DNA from 4 places in the Vibrio alginolyticus NBRC 15630 genome. Region 1 is predicted to be linked to each of the others. Evidence: predicted binding sites of a transcription regulator. Region 1 holds the regulator's gene; each other region holds the start of a gene.
What was found. Region 1 encodes PurR, which represses purine synthesis genes. Its sites were predicted from a motif close to TNANGNAAACGTTTNCNTNA; they were not measured.

Region 1 (4,290 bases):
CTGTCGGCCAAACACCAATGGTTGAAGCAAACTAGTATTATCTTGAAGCCACAAAAAAGGAGAGCCCAAGCTCTCCTTTTTCTTTTTACGATTGAGTTATGTTCCAACTAGTCACCAGCAAACATATAGCCTTCGCCGTGTACCGTTACAAAAATCTGTGGGTTCTTAGGATCGAACTCCATTTTTGCGCGCATACGTCGAATAAGAACATCAATGGTGCGGTCATTCGGCGCATCCACTCGATGGCTGATCATGTTCAAAATACGCTCACGACTTAACACCTGGTTAGGATAAGACGATAATGCCACCAAAAGTTCATACTCTGCTTTAGTTAGTTTTACTGGCTCACCGTTGCGGCTAAGTGCGCGACGTTGAATGTCGAATGTCCACTCCCCAAAGCGCACAATGTGCTCTTCACTGGTTTCATTCGCTTTCGAGCTGCCACTGCGCGCTGCTGAAATACGCCACAGCAAGTTTTTAACGCGAACTAACAGCTCTCTCAGTTCAAAAGGTTTTGTCACATAATCGTCAGCACCCATTTCTAGGCCTACGATTTTATCAATGCTATCCGTGCGTCCTGTTACTAATATGATACCAATATCCGATTGGCTACGTAACTCACGAGTAAGCATCAGGCCGTCTTCACCAGGCAGGTTAATATCCAGCATGATCAGGTCTACATCGCCCGCTTGCAAAACTTCACGCATTTCTGCGCCACTCTCTGCTTCGCTGACTTGGTAGCCCTCATTTTGGAAATATCCCGCAAGCTTACTACGAGTTACAACATCATCTTCTACGACTAATACGTGATAGCTCATTTACACCACTTTTCTGTCTTCTTATTATCCAAGACGTATTCTATTCATAACTAGTAACATTTCTAGTCATAGATACATTAAAACGCAAGATTTAGCGTTTTTATTGATTCAAAACAAGCTTGCCCATTGCTATTAATAAACGGTCATTTTTGACCATAAAACATAACAATTATAGTTACTGCTATTCATTTTAATTGATTACACTTAGGGGATATCCCTAATTGACTTTGTGATGCATGACTTGAAGCATCATTCAGGAGCCCAAAATGCAAGAAGTGAAAGCTTTTAATGAAAAACGCGCTGAAATTTACTGGTGGTTTTCGAGCTTGTTCGCAAAAGAACTAACAGAGAAAGAATTGGAAGCCTATCACAGTGTTGAAATTCGCAGTTTTCTCGCAGGTTTAGGTGAAAATGAGTCGCTGAAACCAGCTGTTGATAGCCTAGTTGATGCATTGAATCGGTTACAAGATCGTGAAGATGCACAACTAGAGCTTGCAGCTGACTTTTGTGAACTGTTTTTGAAGACAGAAAAATACGGCGCTCTTCCTTACGCATCCATGTACATTGGTGAATCAGGTTTACTGAATGACAAGCCAGCTGAGGAAATGGAAAAGTTGATGGCTGAATTTGGCGTTCAAGTAGACGAAAACCTAAAGGAACCTGCGGATCACTTAGCCGTTGAGCTCGACTTTCTCGGGAACATGATTATCCGCTCAAACGAGCTTGAACAAGAAAAACACATGGAAGAAGCCTTCGTTAAACAAAACGACTTTATCCAGCAACAATTGATGTCTTGGTTACCTCAGTTTTCAGACAAATGTAAACAATTCGACGAATTTGGATTTTACTCGAGTGTCGCGAAACTATTAGTTGCATTTTGTAAACTAGACAGCGCCTACCTTCTTGGTGAATAATTGCCGCCTATTTTTAGGGAGCCTGCCTATCGGGCTTCCTGTATGCCTGAAAGTGACCAATTGTAAGTAACTTGGGTATAATATTCGTTTGCCTTAACTTAGCGCAAAGACGCTTGGTTATTTAGCAGTCAAAATGTGACTTCAAATACACAAATCTCTTGCTGAAAACATTGCTAGTCAGTCCACATAGGGCTAAAATGTGAGCGCAAACGATTAAATATGATTTATATGTAAACCGCTGAAATATAGCGGTTTTTGTGTTTTCTTAACAGGTTGATGGCAATTTCTCATCAGATAGAAAAAAGATAAAATTCATCGACCGATGCTGCTACGCACCCTTTTGTCGCACTTGGATCAACCGCTGCCGAGACACTTAGCGCCAATTTTATATTGCTAGGTGTGAAACCATTAGAGCATCAGGTACATCCAATACGACATATTTCAGTAGCTCGATACAGGACACCATTTATGGCCACGATAAAAGACGTTGCTCGCTTAGCCGGCGTTTCCACTACGACAGTTTCGCACGTTATCAATAAAACGCGTTTCGTTGCAGAAGCAACGCAAGAAAAAGTAATGAAAGCCGTTGACGAGCTGAATTACGCGCCAAGTGCCGTTGCACGCAGCCTAAAATGCAACTCAACTCGTACGATTGGCATGTTAGTAACTCAATCAACTAACCTATTTTTCTCAGAAGTGATTGATGGCGTTGAGAGCTACTGTTACCGCCAAGGCTATACTCTGATTTTATGTAACACAGGCGGGATTTACGAAAAACAACGCGATTACATTCGTATGCTGGCTGAAAAGCGCGTTGATGGCATCCTAGTGATGTGTTCTGACTTAACCGAAGAACTAAAAGAGATGCTTGACCGTCATGCGGACATTCCTAAAGTGGTCATGGATTGGGGCCCAGAGAGCTCACAAGCAGACAAGATCATGGATAACTCAGAAGAAGGTGGCTACATTGCAACCAAACATCTGATTGACAATGGTCATACGGATATCGCTTGTCTAAGCGGTCATTTTGAAAAGCTTGCTTGCCAAGAGCGCATTGCAGGTTTCCGTCGCGCAATGAGTGAAGCGAACCTAGCTGTAAATGAAGACTGGATCCTTGAAGGTAACTTTGAATGTGATACGGCCGTATTAGTTGCAGATAAAATTACCGCAATGGACAAGCGCCCGACGGCGGTATTCTGTTTTAACGACACAATGGCTCTAGGCCTAATGAGCCGCTTGCAACAAAACGGGATCAAAATTCCTGAAGATATTTCAGTGATCGGCTACGACAACATCGAGCTTGCGGAATACTTCTCTCCACCGCTAACGACTATCCACCAACCTAAACGTCGTGTTGGTAAAAATGCATTCGAAATTCTACTTGAGCGTATCAAAGATAAAGAACACGAAAAACGAATTTTCGAAATGCAACCTGAGCTTGTAATTCGAAATACTGTGAAAAAAATGAACTAAATTTCACTGTATTTAACCGTGTTAAATAAGCGCTCTACAGGGGCGCTTATTTTTTTGGGAAAATTAAGCATTCTCTAATACTTCACACAGCTCTAATAACAATTGACTAACGTTAACTCCCTGTTTTATATAAATGTAATATATATTAAGAACTCCTTTTCAAAGGCCAATTTGCACCTTTCCATATGCAAAATAGAGCATTCAATCTATCATTTTTATTGAACCGAAATCACACTTTTAACGCTAAACCGTGATGTTAATTCAATATAAGAAGTATGCTCATTGTGTCACGCACAGGGCAAACCATTCGAAAGAGTGGGACGCAAAGCCTCCGGCCTGAACCATATTACGATATGGAAGGTAGCGGGGTTACCGATGGCAAGTGTGTAAGCAATGACTTTACTCTGTAATGACATTGTTTTTACGCATGTTTGCTACTCTCTCGGACCTGACTTTTGGTGGCGTAATATTAATTACACCGAGATAACAAAACATGGATAAACCGATACTCAAAGACTCTATGAAGCTATTTGAGGCACTTGGTAATATCAAGTCGCGCTCAATGTTTGGTGGCTTCGGACTATTCGCTGATGAAACAATGTTTGCACTAGTGGTAAAGAATCAGCTTCATATCAGAGCAGACCAAAAAACTTCATCTGACTTCGAGAAACAAGGGCTAAAGCCTTACGTTTATAAAAAACGTGGCTTTCCAGTCGTTACAAAGTACTACGCTATTTCCAGCGATTTATGGGAATCAAGCGAACGCTTAATCGAAGTAGCGAATCAATCATTGAAAAAGGCAAAGCTTGAGAAAGAACAGCAAGCAAGTACAAAGCCTAACCGTTTGAAAGATTTGCCTAACTTACGACTGGCTACCGAGCGCATGCTAAAAAAAGCCGGCATCGAATCCGTAGAGAAGCTTGAAGAGGAAGGTGCGCTTAACGCCTATAAAGCGATAAGAGATACGCACTCTGCAACCGTCAACATTGAGTTGCTATGGGCACTAGAAGGTGCTATCAACGGCACTCATTGGAGTGTGGTACCTCAAGCTCGCCGAGATGAGTTGATGAACGGCCTCCAATAAA
Region 2 (4,290 bases), 380 kb from region 1:
GATATTACTTACAGCAACGGTGAAAAGGCGACACTCATGGGTGTGCGCGATGGTGAGTTTGTTACTTACTACATTGATGGTGAAGTTGTTGCACAAACCTCAATGGATGAATTAGCCGCTTACGCGCAAAACCGTGTGTAGTTGGGTTCAACTAAACCAAAAAAAGGGTGCCGTATGGCACCCTTTGTCGTTTTTCGTGATTGAATTATGCTTTCTCTGGAATCGCTTCTAAAAGCGCGACCATCTGATCCCAGTACAACTGAACAGTATCAATCTTCACTTTCTCATCTGGAGAGTGAGGGAATTTTATTGTTGGACCGAAAGAAACCATATCCATGTGTGGGTATGGTTCTTTAAATAGGCCACACTCAAGACCAGCATGGATGACCATGATGTTCGGCTTATGACCGTAAATGCCTTCATACATATCACGGAAAATTGCCATGATCTCGGAATCTGCATCTGGCTTCCAGCCAGGGTAAGCGCCTGAGAACTGAATTTGTGCGCCTGCTAGCTCAGTAATCGAGCGCAACATGCTTTCCACTTGGCTACGGCCAGAGTCAATGAGAGAACGAATCAAGCAAAGCACGGTGACTTTATTTTCTTCTGTGCTGATCACACCAACGTTTAGAGAAGTTTCAACAACGCCTTCCACCTCATCACTCATACGGATTACGCCGTTTGGACAAGCGTTAAGTGCCGCAATGAATCGTTGCTGATCGGCGATTGAAAATACTTGCGCGTCAGTCGTGATCACTTCATTAAAGGTTACGATACCTGTTTCGATTTTACCCAATTCAGTTTTAAGCAGCTCAGTGTAGTGGTTGAACAGCTCAGCAAGCTTGTCTTGGTTTTCGACAGGAAGCGCGACAGTAACAAACGCTTCGCGAGGGATTGCATTACGTAAGCTACCGCCACGGAATTCGACTAAACGTAAATCAAGCTCTTGAGCATGACCGGCAAGGAAACGACCAAGTAATTTGTTGGCATTACCGCGACCTGTGTGAATGTCACAACCTGAGTGACCACCTTTTAGGCCTTTCAGCGTCAGTTGGCGTGTTACAAAACCTGCAGGCGTTGATTCTCGAGAAATATCGAAAGTCATGGTGCCATCAACGCCACCTGCACAACCCATGTAGACTTCGCCTTCTTGCTCAGAGTCTGTATTTAGAAGAATCTCACCCTCTAACCAACCAGCTTCAAGGCCAAATGCGCCAGTCATGCCTGCTTCTTCATCAATCGTCAGCAGAACTTCGAGTGGACCGTGCTTAATATCTTTAGATGCCAATACAGCAAGGCAAGAAGCCATACCAATACCGTTATCTGCACCAAGCGTCGTGCCTTTCGCAGTTACCCATTCGCCATCGATGTAAGGTTGGATTGGATCTTTGGTGAAGTCGTGTTCAGTGTCTTCGTTTTTCTGCGGCACCATGTCGATGTGTGCTTGAAGTACAACAGCCTTCTTATTTTCCATTCCTGGTGTCGCGGGCTTTTTGATGAACACGTTACCGGTTGGATCACGGCGAACGTCAAAGCCTTGCTCTGTTGCCCAGTTGATAATGTACTGTGCTAATGCTTCTTCATGTTTCGATGGATGAGGGATAGAACAAATCTTATCGAAAAACTGCCAAAGTGGAGCAGGTGATAAGGTACTGATCTCAGAATGGAACTCAGACACGGAGGACTCCTTTTGATGTGCTTTGCCAAATATATACCGTAAAAATATTATCAAGGTAGCATTAAATGCTAGACGATTTGGCCTTCAAATTGCCGTTAGCATACCACCAGATAAGGAGTACGAGTAGTCGCGATCACAAGGATTTCTCTCAGAACTGTCACAGTTTGTGAATACAATAACAAGCACTATGTGTTCTCTATCATATATTCTGAAAGTGGCTTTATTTTTTAATTCATAAAATTGTAATTTAATTACACATAAACTTTGATAAAGGTCAATTTGTGCATTTTTTGTGATTCCAATCACTAAAATGCTTGTAATTAAATTTCTTGGTGGTATATTTGTAACCAGCTTCTGAGAGAAGAATGAAATGCTCAAAGGATGAGTCCGTTTTATCGCCTCCAAGGAACCGAGAAATCAACGAATGTTTAATTGATTTAAAAGGTGATAGTTATGAAAGGTTTACCAAGTACAATGTTCTGGAATAGCAAGTCTGTTTACACCGGTAACTTTGTATACCCAACAAGCTTTGGCTACTAAGTGAAGTCAACGCATGTGACTCGAACAGTTTGTTCACCCCTATAAATTGGAATTTTTTTTCAGTGATAGTGCTGACATGATTCACCGCCACCCAAATTGGGTGGCGTTTTTTTATCTCTATTTTCTCTTCCTGACTCACTTATTGCCATCAAAGCCTTCTTCTATTCCCCATTCTTCGGTTTTATCGACTTTTCCATCAAATCTGTTAGATACCATGTTTAAAATGGGCCTTTTTCATCTGAAAGTTTAGTACATTGCTCAGTTTTTATTCTCTTTTAGAGAACTGTGTTATCTGGGTTACCTATTGTTTTATAAGAATATATTTCTTTGCTTGCTATGATAGATTAGAGAATGTGTTTCATATCCAAAGAAAAAAAACGCATTAGAGTGAAGATTCTATCTAGAATTTGCTATTTGATAACTTTATAATTCCCGCCAATCGATTACGCAACCGTTTACTTTTTTACCTTTACAGGATTCGATCATGCTCGAGAGGCTTTTTAAACTCAGTGAAAATGGCACAAATGTGCGTACTGAGATCATTGCAGGTGTTACGACCTTCCTAACTATGGCTTACATTATTTTTGTAAACCCAGCGATCCTGTCGGATACCGGTATGGACCGTGGCGCCATTTTTGTCGCGACTTGTCTTGCTGCCGCAATCGGCTGTTTTATCATGGGATTTGTTGCCAATTACCCAATCGCACAGGCACCAGGAATGGGCCTGAACGCATTTTTTACTTACTCTGTTGTATTGGGAATGGGTTATACGTGGCAAGTTGCGTTGGCGGCTGTATTTGTTTCTGGCCTTCTGTTCATTCTTTTAAGCGTATTTAAGATCCGTGAGTGGATTATTAACTCGATCCCGCATTCTCTACGAACAGGTATTTCAGCTGGTATTGGTCTTTTCTTAGCGTTTATCGCATTAAAAAATGCAGGTATCGTCGTTGATAACCCAGCGACATTAGTTTCTATGGGAGAGATCACATCATTGCCATCTGTATTGGCCGCGATTGGCTTCTTTCTTACGATTGCACTGGTTCACCGTGGTGTGAAAGGTGCGGTGATGATCGCCATTCTTGGCGTTACAGCGCTTGGTCTTCTATTTGGTGATGTGCAGTGGGGCGGTATTATGTCAACGCCACCAAGCATTGCGCCAACTTTCATGCAACTGGATTTCTCTGGTTTGTTTGAAGTAGGCATGATTTCCGTCGTATTTGCTTTCCTATTTGTCGATTTATTTGACACCGCAGGTACGCTCGTTGGCGTTTCTCAAAAAGCTGGTCTAACTGATGAGAATGGCAACATCCCTCGTTTAAACAAAGCGTTACTTGCAGACTCAACAGCAACGTCAGTAGGTGCATTACTTGGTACCTCTAACACGACATCTTATATTGAAAGCGTTTCTGGTGTAGCTGCGGGTGGGCGTACTGGTCTAACAGCCGTGGTTGTTGGTGTACTCTTCCTACTTGCTCTATTGTTCTCACCACTTGCGGGTATGATCCCTGCTTATGCAACGTCAGGTGCGCTATTCTATGTGGCGATCTTGATGCTGTCTGGGCTAGTAAGCATTGATTGGCGTGACCTAACTGAAGCGTCCCCAGTTGTTGTGACTTGTTTAGTTATGCCGCTAACATTCTCGATTGCAGAAGGTATCACGTTAGGCTTTATCGCATACGCAGCGATCAAGTTATTCAGCGGTAAGGGCCGTGAAGTGTCGATGAGTGTATGGGTGATGTCAGCCATCTTCATCGTTAAATACCTCGTCGGTTAATTTCTCGAGCAAAAAGCCAGTGTGGATTTATTCACGCTGGCTTTTTCTTTTTTACGTTGTTCACAGAAGACGGTTTTTCTGCGGAATAGGTAGAGAATTTTGATATCACCGTTGGTATTAGCGGTGTGTTTCGGTAGAATAATCGTTTGCGCAGCTTGAAATCCTCGTCTCCAAACATTTTGGAGAAGTTAGTGAGCATTCCGCTTTTGAGTGACTTCGCTAGATTTTGAGGATGCATATTTTCAAATTATTAGGTTATTACAATGAGTAAAAAATTCATTATCACTTGGGATGCAAT
Region 3 (4,290 bases), 1.1 Mb from region 1:
TACTCCCAGCGAGCGAGCGGCGGCATTGACATCAGAATCGACTCAGTACGCCCACCACTTTGTAAACCAAATAAGGTGCCACGGTCATACACTAAGTTGAACTCTACGTAACGGCCGCGACGATATAGTTGGAATTCACGCTCACGCTCACCATACTTGATCTCTTTACGACGAGAAACGATCGGCAAGTAAGCCTGGCAATAGCCTTCACCCACTGCTTTGATGTAAGCAAAACACTTATCAAATTCCCACTGGTTTAGATCATCAAAGAACAAACCGCCAACACCGCGAGTTTCATTACGATGTGGTAGGAAGAAGTATTTGTCACACCATGCTTTATGCTCTTGGTAAACATCGTCACCAAATGGCGCACAAAGCAGTTTTGCAGTGTCGTGCCATGATTGGCAATCTTCTTCAAATGGATAGAACGGCGTTAGGTCAAAACCACCACCAAACCACCAAATTGGGTCTTCGCCATCTTTTTCTGCAATAAAGAAGCGGACATTGGCGTGTGAAGTCGGTACGTAAGGGTTTTTAGGGTGAATAACCAAAGAAACACCCATCGCTTCAAAACGACGACCCGCTAGCTCTGGGCGATGCGCTGTCGCAGATGCTGGCATTTCTTTCCCTTCCACATGCGAGAAGTTCACGCCTCCCTGCTCGAAAACAAGGCCATCACGCAAAACACGTGAGCGACCACCGCCCCCCAGACGCTCTCCTTTTTCACGTTGCCATGCATCTTCGACAAAGACGGCCTTTCCATCTTCTTGTTCTAACTGCTGACAAATGGAGTCCTGAAGTGACATCAAGAACTGCTTTACGGCGTGCTTATCGATCGCTGACATACGTTATTACCTATTACGTGAAACCTAATGATGGCTGGCTAGCAGGGTTAACCCTGTCTTAATATTTGTGAAGTTTTGGCGTCACGAATCTCGCTGGGTTTATCACGACCGCTGGTCTCGCCACGAAGAATGGCGACCAGCTTATCACCCAACTGCTCTTCGACTTCTTCCGTGGTCATACACGGTGGTAAGCCGGAAAGATTCGCGCTGGTAGAGGTTAACGGCTTTCCGAATGCATTACACATTTTTTGCACCAAAGGATGATCAGTCACACGAACCGCAATTGAATCAAACTGCCCTGAAACCCAGTTGGATACTTTATCGCTCGCTGGCATGATCCAAGTGTATGGGCCTGGCCAAGTGGCATGAACAGTCTGTAATTGTTCTTCAGTCAACTGAGATTCATCAATATAAGGCAAGAGCTGATCATAACTTGCCGCGATTAGAATCAGCCCTTTTTCTACCGGACGCTGCTTGAGCTCTAATAGCTTTTGAATTGCTTCTGGGTTATCTGGATCACATCCGACACCAAAAACCCCTTCTGTTGGATAGGCAATCACTTCGCCTTGCTTGAGTGCGTTGAGCACTTGTTCAAAGTTATCCACCGATTACTTCCTATTTGTTTGACTGTGTTGTTTTCACTAAGTGTACAAATATTCATTCTCAGACACTAAAGCAATTTTTTTATAAAATGTATCAATAGCGCCAACAACAAGACGCAAACGTTTGCTTGAGATAAAAATCCCCGTATAATGCGCACAAATTTATAGCTCACCTAATTTTTGCAGCTTAAAGGAGTTTGAGATGAAAGTCGGTATCATCATGGGTTCTAAATCCGATTGGCCAACCATGAAACTAGCAGCGGACATGCTAGACCAATTTGGCGTGCCTTACGAAACAAAAGTCGTGTCAGCACACCGAACTCCTCAATTACTGTCTGACTACGCTAGTGGCGCAAAAGAACGCGGCATCAAAGTTATCATCGCAGGCGCAGGTGGTGCAGCCCACCTACCAGGTATGGCGGCGGCGTTTACTAGTTTGCCAGTGCTTGGGGTTCCCGTTCAGTCTCGTGCACTGAAAGGTATGGATTCACTGCTTTCTATTGTACAGATGCCAAAGGGAATTGCGGTTGGTACATTGGCGATTGGCGAAGCGGGCGCAGCAAACGCCGGTATCCTAGCAGCGCAAATCCTAGGCACTCATGATGAAAACATCATGGCGAAGGTAGAAGCATTCCGTAATGAGCAAACGGAAACAGTTCTCGCAAATCCAAACCCTGCAGAGGATTAATCAGATGCATGTACTGGTTCTTGGTGCGGGTCAGTTGGCTCGTATGATGTCTCTGGCTGGTGCGCCACTGAATATTCAAATTTCAGCTTACGATGTCACCAACGGTGATGTCGTTCACCCTTTAACTCAACAGGTACTTGGCCATGGTTTGGAAAATGCGATTACGCAAGTTGATGTGATTACTGCCGAGTTCGAGCATATTCCACATGACGTGCTCAAGGTTTGCGAAGCGAGCGGCAAGTTCCTACCAAGTACGCAAGCCATCAAAGCAGGTGGTGATCGCCGTATTGAAAAGGCACTGCTTGATGATGCTGGCGTGCGCAACGCGAAATACTACGTCATTGAAACTCGTGAAGACTTTGAGCGCGCAATTGAACACGTTGGTATGCCAATGGTTCTGAAAAGTGCATTAGGTGGTTACGATGGTAAAGGCCAATGGCGCTTAAAAGAAGCTTCTCAAGTCGACGACATTTGGACTGAGATGGCAGAGTGCATCGCGGCAACACCAACTCAAGCGATTGTTGCTGAAGAGTTTGTTCCTTTTAACCGCGAAGTATCACTGGTTGGTGCTCGAAGCAAAGATGGCAGTGTGGAAGTGTATCCTCTGGCAGAGAACGTCCACACCAACGGTGTATTGAGTCTTTCTACTGCGATTGATGCGCCAAGGTTACAGGAACAAGCAAAGCAAATGTTCACGGCAGTCGCAGATAGCCTAGATTACGTTGGCGTATTAGCGCTTGAGTTCTTTGATGTCGATGGGGCACTTTTAGTGAATGAGATTGCTCCACGCGTGCACAACTCTGGTCACTGGACACAGCAAGGTGCAGAAACGTGTCAGTTTGAAAACCATCTGCGCGCAGTGTGCGGCTTACCATTAGGCAGTACGAAATTGGTTCGTGAAACCTCAATGATTAATATTCTTGGTGAAGACACACTACCAGAAGCATTGTTATTAATGGATGGTTGCCACCTTCATTGGTATGGCAAAGAGAAACGTGCAGGTCGCAAGATGGGACACATCAACGTGTGTGGCGACTACCCAGGAGAATTGCACCGTAGGTTGTGCGCTCTGGCAGACATCTTAGACCCAATAGCTTTCCCAGCCGTGCAAGCGTTCGCTAAACAGCCTCAACACTAACGTTTGGCAGCAAAAAAATAAAAAAAGGGTCGCACGATGCGACCCTTTTTAATTCCTTTGATGTATTTACCCTTGTTGGGTGTGCTGGCACTTACGGTTGGCACATTGCAATTTCACACCACTGGCGAGTTTCTTCTCCACCAACAAAGTAAAACCACATTCTTCGCATCGCCCCTTGACCGGAGCAAGGTTCACAGCAAATTTGCATTTAGGGTAGTTATCACACGCGTAGAATGTTTTGCCAAATCGGGTTTTACGCTCAACCAAATGTCCTTTGCCACATTCAGGGCAAGCGTGTTGCTCTTGTGACTGCGCCTCTGGCTCTGGTTGATTAATCGACTCAATATGATGACAAGCCGGGTAATGGCTACAACCAACGAACATACCGTAGCGCCCTTGGCGGAGAACCAACTCATTGCCACACTCAGGACAAGGCACACCCAACTCTTTCACGATGTGACCATCATTGCTGTGTAGCGGTTTAATGTAATCACAGCTTGGGTAATGGTTACAGCCGAGAAATGGGCCATGTTTTCCGTGCTTGAGAGTCAGCTCACCACCACATTTTGGACACGGCTCGTGCTCCAAAGCGTGTTCATGGGCAGAGAAAAGGGTGTTGTCGATTTTACTACTCATACTTACCGTTTCGTGAAAAACACACAAAAAGACAAGCTCGCGTTTATTCTGGCTAAACTCGAACTTGCCCAGATGGTTAGTGAAGAATCCCTTGTTCCTTGGTGTACAACAGCTCTTCCATTAGCGTGTAAGCGTTTTCGTTGCCAGGCACATTAAACAGCACCATCAGAATGATCCATTTGAGGTCTTCAAGCTCAAACTCACTCGTTTCTAATCCCATCACTCGGTCAATCACCATTTCGCGAGTTTCTGTGGTTAACACATTGATTTGCTCGAGAAACAATAGAAATCCTCGGCATTCCAAATCTAAACGCTGCATCTCTTTCGCTGTGTAGATACGAGTTGATGACGAAGCCATGCAAGTCGAGATTGCAGAAGAGG
Region 4 (4,290 bases), 160 kb from region 1:
CCAAAGATGGTTTCCAAATCATCGTCCATTACATGGGCGATCAACAAGGCGCACAAAATACCCTAGACACCATCGAACAACATGGTGGTAGCTGTCGTCTTATCCAATTCGACATCAGTGATCGTGCAGATTGTCGTGAGAAGCTAGAAGCCGATATCGCCGAACACGGCGCTTACTATGGCGTCGTGAACAACGCTGGCATCACAAAAGATACCGCTTTCCCTGCGATGACCGAAGAAGAATGGGATGGTGTGATTCATACCAACTTAGACAGCTTCTACAACGTTCTTCACCCTTGTGTTATGCCAATGGTGCAAAAGCGCAAAGGCGGCCGAATTGTTACGCTTGCATCAGTCTCTGGCCTAATGGGGAATCGTGGTCAAACTAACTACAGCGCAGCGAAAGCGGGCGTAATTGGTGCAACAAAATCACTCGCGCTTGAACTGGCAAAACGCAAAATCACCGTCAACTGCGTTGCTCCAGGACTTATCGACACAGGCATGGTAGACGAACACGTGAAAGAACATGCGATGCCACAAATTCCTTTGCGCCGCATGGGAGAGCCAGAAGAAGTTGCTGGTTTAGTCAGTTACCTTATGTCTGACATCGCAGGCTATGTAACTCGCCAAGTCATTTCGGTAAACGGAGGCCTAGTATGAGCCGTCGAGTTGTTGTAACCGGAATGTCAGGCGTGACTGCGTTTGGTAACGATTGGCAATCTGTCGAACCAAAACTGCGTGACTGCCAGAACGCGACGCAATACATGCCTTCTTACGAACAGTATGATGGTTTGAACACCAAGCTCGCGGCACCAATTTTAGATTTTGAACTGCCAAAGCACTACAAGCGCAAGCAAGTACGCGGCATGGGGCGTGTTTCCAAATTGGCGACCGTCGCAACAGAAAACGCACTAAGCCAAGCAGGTTTGATTGGTAACGACGTACTCACCAATGGTCAAACGGGTATCGCATACGGCTCATCAACAGGCAGTACTGATGCAATCGGTGCATTTGGTGTCATGCTGAATGAGAAAACCACCAAAGCGATCACCGCAACGACTTACGTGCAAATGATGCCGCATACCACGGCAGTGAACGTTGGTCTATTTTTCGGTTTGAAAGGCCGAGTGATCCCAACCAGCAGTGCATGTACCTCTGGCAGCCAAGCAATCGGCTACGCCTACGAAGCGATCAAGCACGGCTACCAAACGGTCATGGTTGCTGGTGGCGCTGAAGAATTGTGCCCAACGGAATCCGCGGTCTTCGATACCCTTTTTGCCACCAGTCTGAAGAATGAAGACCCGAAAAGCACACCAAGACCTTATGACTCCGATCGCGATGGTTTGGTGATTGGTGAAGGTGCGGGAACGCTAGTTCTGGAAGAGTACGAACACGCCGTCGCTCGTGGCGCGAAAATCTATGCAGAAATCATCGGTTTTGCCAGCAACTGTGATGCCGCACACGTCACTCAACCACAGATGGAAACCATGCAAATCTGTATGGAAATGGCTTTGCAAAACGCGGGCATTCCTTCTGAGAAGATCGACTATGTATCTGCTCACGGCACTGCCACCGACCGCGGCGATATTGCGGAAAGCAACGCAACAGCGAATGCTCTGGGCAAAGTGCCAATCAGTTCACTCAAGAGCTACTTTGGCCACACACTAGGCGCCTGTGGCGCGATTGAAGCGTGGCTAGGTTTAGAAATGATGCACACAGGCTGGTTCAACCCAACGCTCAACCTAAAAAACCTCGACGAGCAATGTGGTGATTTAGACTACATCGCCGGACAAGGCCGAGAGCTGGACGTGAAATATTTGATGAGTAACAACTTCGCCTTTGGCGGCATCAACACCTCCATCATCTTTAAAAAGATGTAATGCCCTTAGTAAATGCAAAAGCGCTGGTTAACCAGCGCTTTTTTGTTGGTGGCTATCCAGATTGCTAGAAATTGCAATGGCTAGAATGCCATTCAAAAGTTGTAGATAGAGTGGCAATTACAGCCAAAAACCTAAAAACGACAAAGCCCCGACAACTCAAAGAGTTATCGAGGCTTTTGAATAAATGGCACGCCCTATTGGATTCGAACCAATGACCACATCCTTAGAAGGGACGTGCTCTATCCAGCTGAGCTAAGGGCGCGCTACAGGGACAGGATTATACGAGTTCAAACGGGTAAATCAACGGGTTTTCATAACATTCTGATCTGAATGCCTAAAAAAAGTCCATTAAAACGCTTAATGTTCAAAAACACCACAAAGCAAACGTTTGCGTATGGATGTTAATAAGAAATTCTGCGACAATGCGCCGCAGATAATCTGCCTTCTTAATTTATAAGGAAAGTCATGACTGCTCAAAATATAGACGGAACTCTCATTTCCCAAACTGTTCGATCCGAAGTGGCTGCACGTGTTAAAGCACGTGTTGAAGCTGGGCTACGTGCTCCTGGTTTAGCAGTGGTTCTAGTTGGTGAAGATCCTGCTTCTCAGGTTTATGTCGGTAGCAAACGCCGCGCATGTGAAGAAGTTGGGTTTGTTTCTAAGTCTTTTGACCTTCCTGCGTCTAGCTCAGAAGAAGAGTTACTAGCGCTGATTGATGAATTAAACAACGATGATGAAATTGACGGCATTCTAGTGCAATTACCCCTTCCTGCGGGCATAGACACAACACATGTTTTAGAGCGCATTCACCCAGAGAAGGACGTGGATGGCTTCCATCCTTACAACGTTGGTCGTCTTGCGCAGCGTATTCCAAAGCTTCGCTCTTGCACGCCAAAGGGCATCATTACCCTACTCGACCGTTACAACATTGAGCTGCGTGGTAAACATGCGGTTGTGGTTGGCGCATCAAACATTGTTGGTCGTCCAATGACACTTGAGCTGCTGCTTGCGGGCTGCACAACAACAACATGTCACCGTTTTACCAAAGACCTAGAGAGTCATGTGCGTCAAGCTGACGTTGTCGTGGTTGCGGTTGGTAAGCCTAACTTCATCCCTGGTGAATGGATTAAAAAAGGCGCAGTGGTGGTCGATGTCGGTATTAACCGTCTTGATTCAGGCAAACTAGTTGGCGACGTGGAATACGACAAAGCACGTGAAAGTGCGAGCTTTATTACTCCTGTTCCTGGTGGCGTTGGCCCAATGACCGTCGCAAGTTTAATTGAGAACACGATGCTCGCTTGCGAACAGTTCCACACAGACAAATAACGTAAAACTTCAGATACGAAAAAGGCTCCGCGAGGAGCCTTTTTGCTAATTGTTGATATCTATTTCAATTACAGACTTAAAATCACGCCCGCAATAGAAGCGCTCATTAAGTTCGCCATGACACCAGCGATAATCGCACGGAAACCATGCTTAGAAACAAATGCACGCTTTTCTGGTACCAAAGAGCCCAACCCACCAATCAGCATCGCCATGCTTGAGATATTTGCAAAGCCACACAAAGCAAACGTCACGATTGCTTGTGAGTGTTCACTAAGTTGAGACTTCACTTCTGCAAGCTGGATGAAAGCGACGAACTCATTCACCACAATCTTGTTACCAATCAGCGAGCCTGCTGTGGTTGCTTCTTGCCATGGTATACCCAACAACCAAGCGACTGGCGCAAACACAAAACCTAGGATGAGCTCAAAACTTAATGGTGTCCCAATTAGATCACCTATCCAGCCTAACATGCCGTTTAGCATTGCAATGACACTAATAAACGCCAGTAACGTACCACCGACCGATACAGCAATGCGTACACCCGCCATGGCACCATCGGCTAATGCTTCAACCACGTTAGTTGCACGTGGAATTTCAACTTGGCTAATGTCGATATCTGCTGCTTTATCCGTATCTTCTGGCATTAAAATTTTTGCCATCAACAAGCCGGCAGGTGCCGACATAAATGCAGCAGCAATAAGATAATTGAGGTCGACACCCAGTGATGCGTAACCAACCAACGTTCCGCCAGCAACTGACGCTAAACCACCTGTCATAACTGCAAAGAACTGCGAGTCAGTCATGTGTTTTAGGTAAGGCTTTACCATTAATGGTGCTTCAATGGTGCCAACAAAGATATTCGCCGTAGCAGACAAAGACTCAGCACGACCGATACCTAGCAGCTTTTGAATACCACCACCGATAAAGTTAATGATTTTTGGCATCACACCAATGTGATAAAGACCTGAGATAAGAGAGGAGAAGAAAACGATGATACCCAGAACATTGATCGCAAAGGTGAAGCCCCCTGTCGCCAAATTACCGAATAAAAACGCAATGCCCTCTTGACCATAGTTGATCAAATT

Region 2: N646_RS14045 (NCS2 family permease) is a predicted target of PurR. The motif match lies at 2,662-2,681, and genes of this name have one in related genera.
Region 3: purE (5-(carboxyamino)imidazole ribonucleotide mutase) is a predicted target of PurR. The motif match lies at 1,560-1,579, and genes of this name have one in related genera.
Region 4: folD (bifunctional methylenetetrahydrofolate dehydrogenase/methenyltetrahydrofolate cyclohydrolase FolD) is a predicted target of PurR. The motif match lies at 2,256-2,275, and genes of this name have one in related genera.

What each region holds. Positions count from the first base shown of each region.
Region 1 covers NC_022349.1:108,070-112,359, reverse strand. Annotated here, with positions in the region: gene elyC (envelope biogenesis factor ElyC) at 1-35, shown strand, start outside; gene torR (two-component system response regulator TorR) at 108-818, opposite strand; gene torD (molecular chaperone TorD) at 1,085-1,732, shown strand; gene purR (HTH-type transcriptional repressor PurR) at 2,201-3,205, shown strand; cyclic di-GMP riboswitch class I at 3,493-3,582, shown strand; gene N646_RS00455 (TfoX/Sxy family DNA transformation protein) at 3,699-4,289, shown strand.
Region 2 covers NC_022349.1:3,058,403-3,062,692, forward strand. Annotated here, with positions in the region: gene N646_RS14035 (DUF3332 domain-containing protein) at 1-141, shown strand, start outside; gene N646_RS14040 (aminoacyl-histidine dipeptidase) at 206-1,678, opposite strand; gene N646_RS14045 (NCS2 family permease) at 2,703-3,992, shown strand; gene gpt (xanthine phosphoribosyltransferase) at 4,256-4,290, shown strand, end outside.
Region 3 covers NC_022349.1:2,312,976-2,317,265, forward strand. Annotated here, with positions in the region: gene hemF (oxygen-dependent coproporphyrinogen oxidase) at 1-845, opposite strand, end outside; gene N646_RS10635 (L-threonylcarbamoyladenylate synthase) at 893-1,450, opposite strand; gene purE (5-(carboxyamino)imidazole ribonucleotide mutase) at 1,650-2,135, shown strand; gene N646_RS10645 (5-(carboxyamino)imidazole ribonucleotide synthase) at 2,140-3,273, shown strand; gene N646_RS10650 (DNA topoisomerase family protein) at 3,340-3,909, opposite strand; gene N646_RS10655 (DUF494 family protein) at 3,986-4,290, opposite strand, start outside.
Region 4 covers NC_022349.1:3,282,562-3,286,851, reverse strand. Annotated here, with positions in the region: gene fabG (3-oxoacyl-ACP reductase FabG) at 1-659, shown strand, start outside; gene N646_RS15090 (beta-ketoacyl-ACP synthase) at 656-1,879, shown strand; tRNA gene N646_RS15085 (tRNA-Arg) at 2,065-2,141, opposite strand; gene folD (bifunctional methylenetetrahydrofolate dehydrogenase/methenyltetrahydrofolate cyclohydrolase FolD) at 2,345-3,205, shown strand; gene N646_RS15075 (NupC/NupG family nucleoside CNT transporter) at 3,274-4,290, opposite strand, start outside.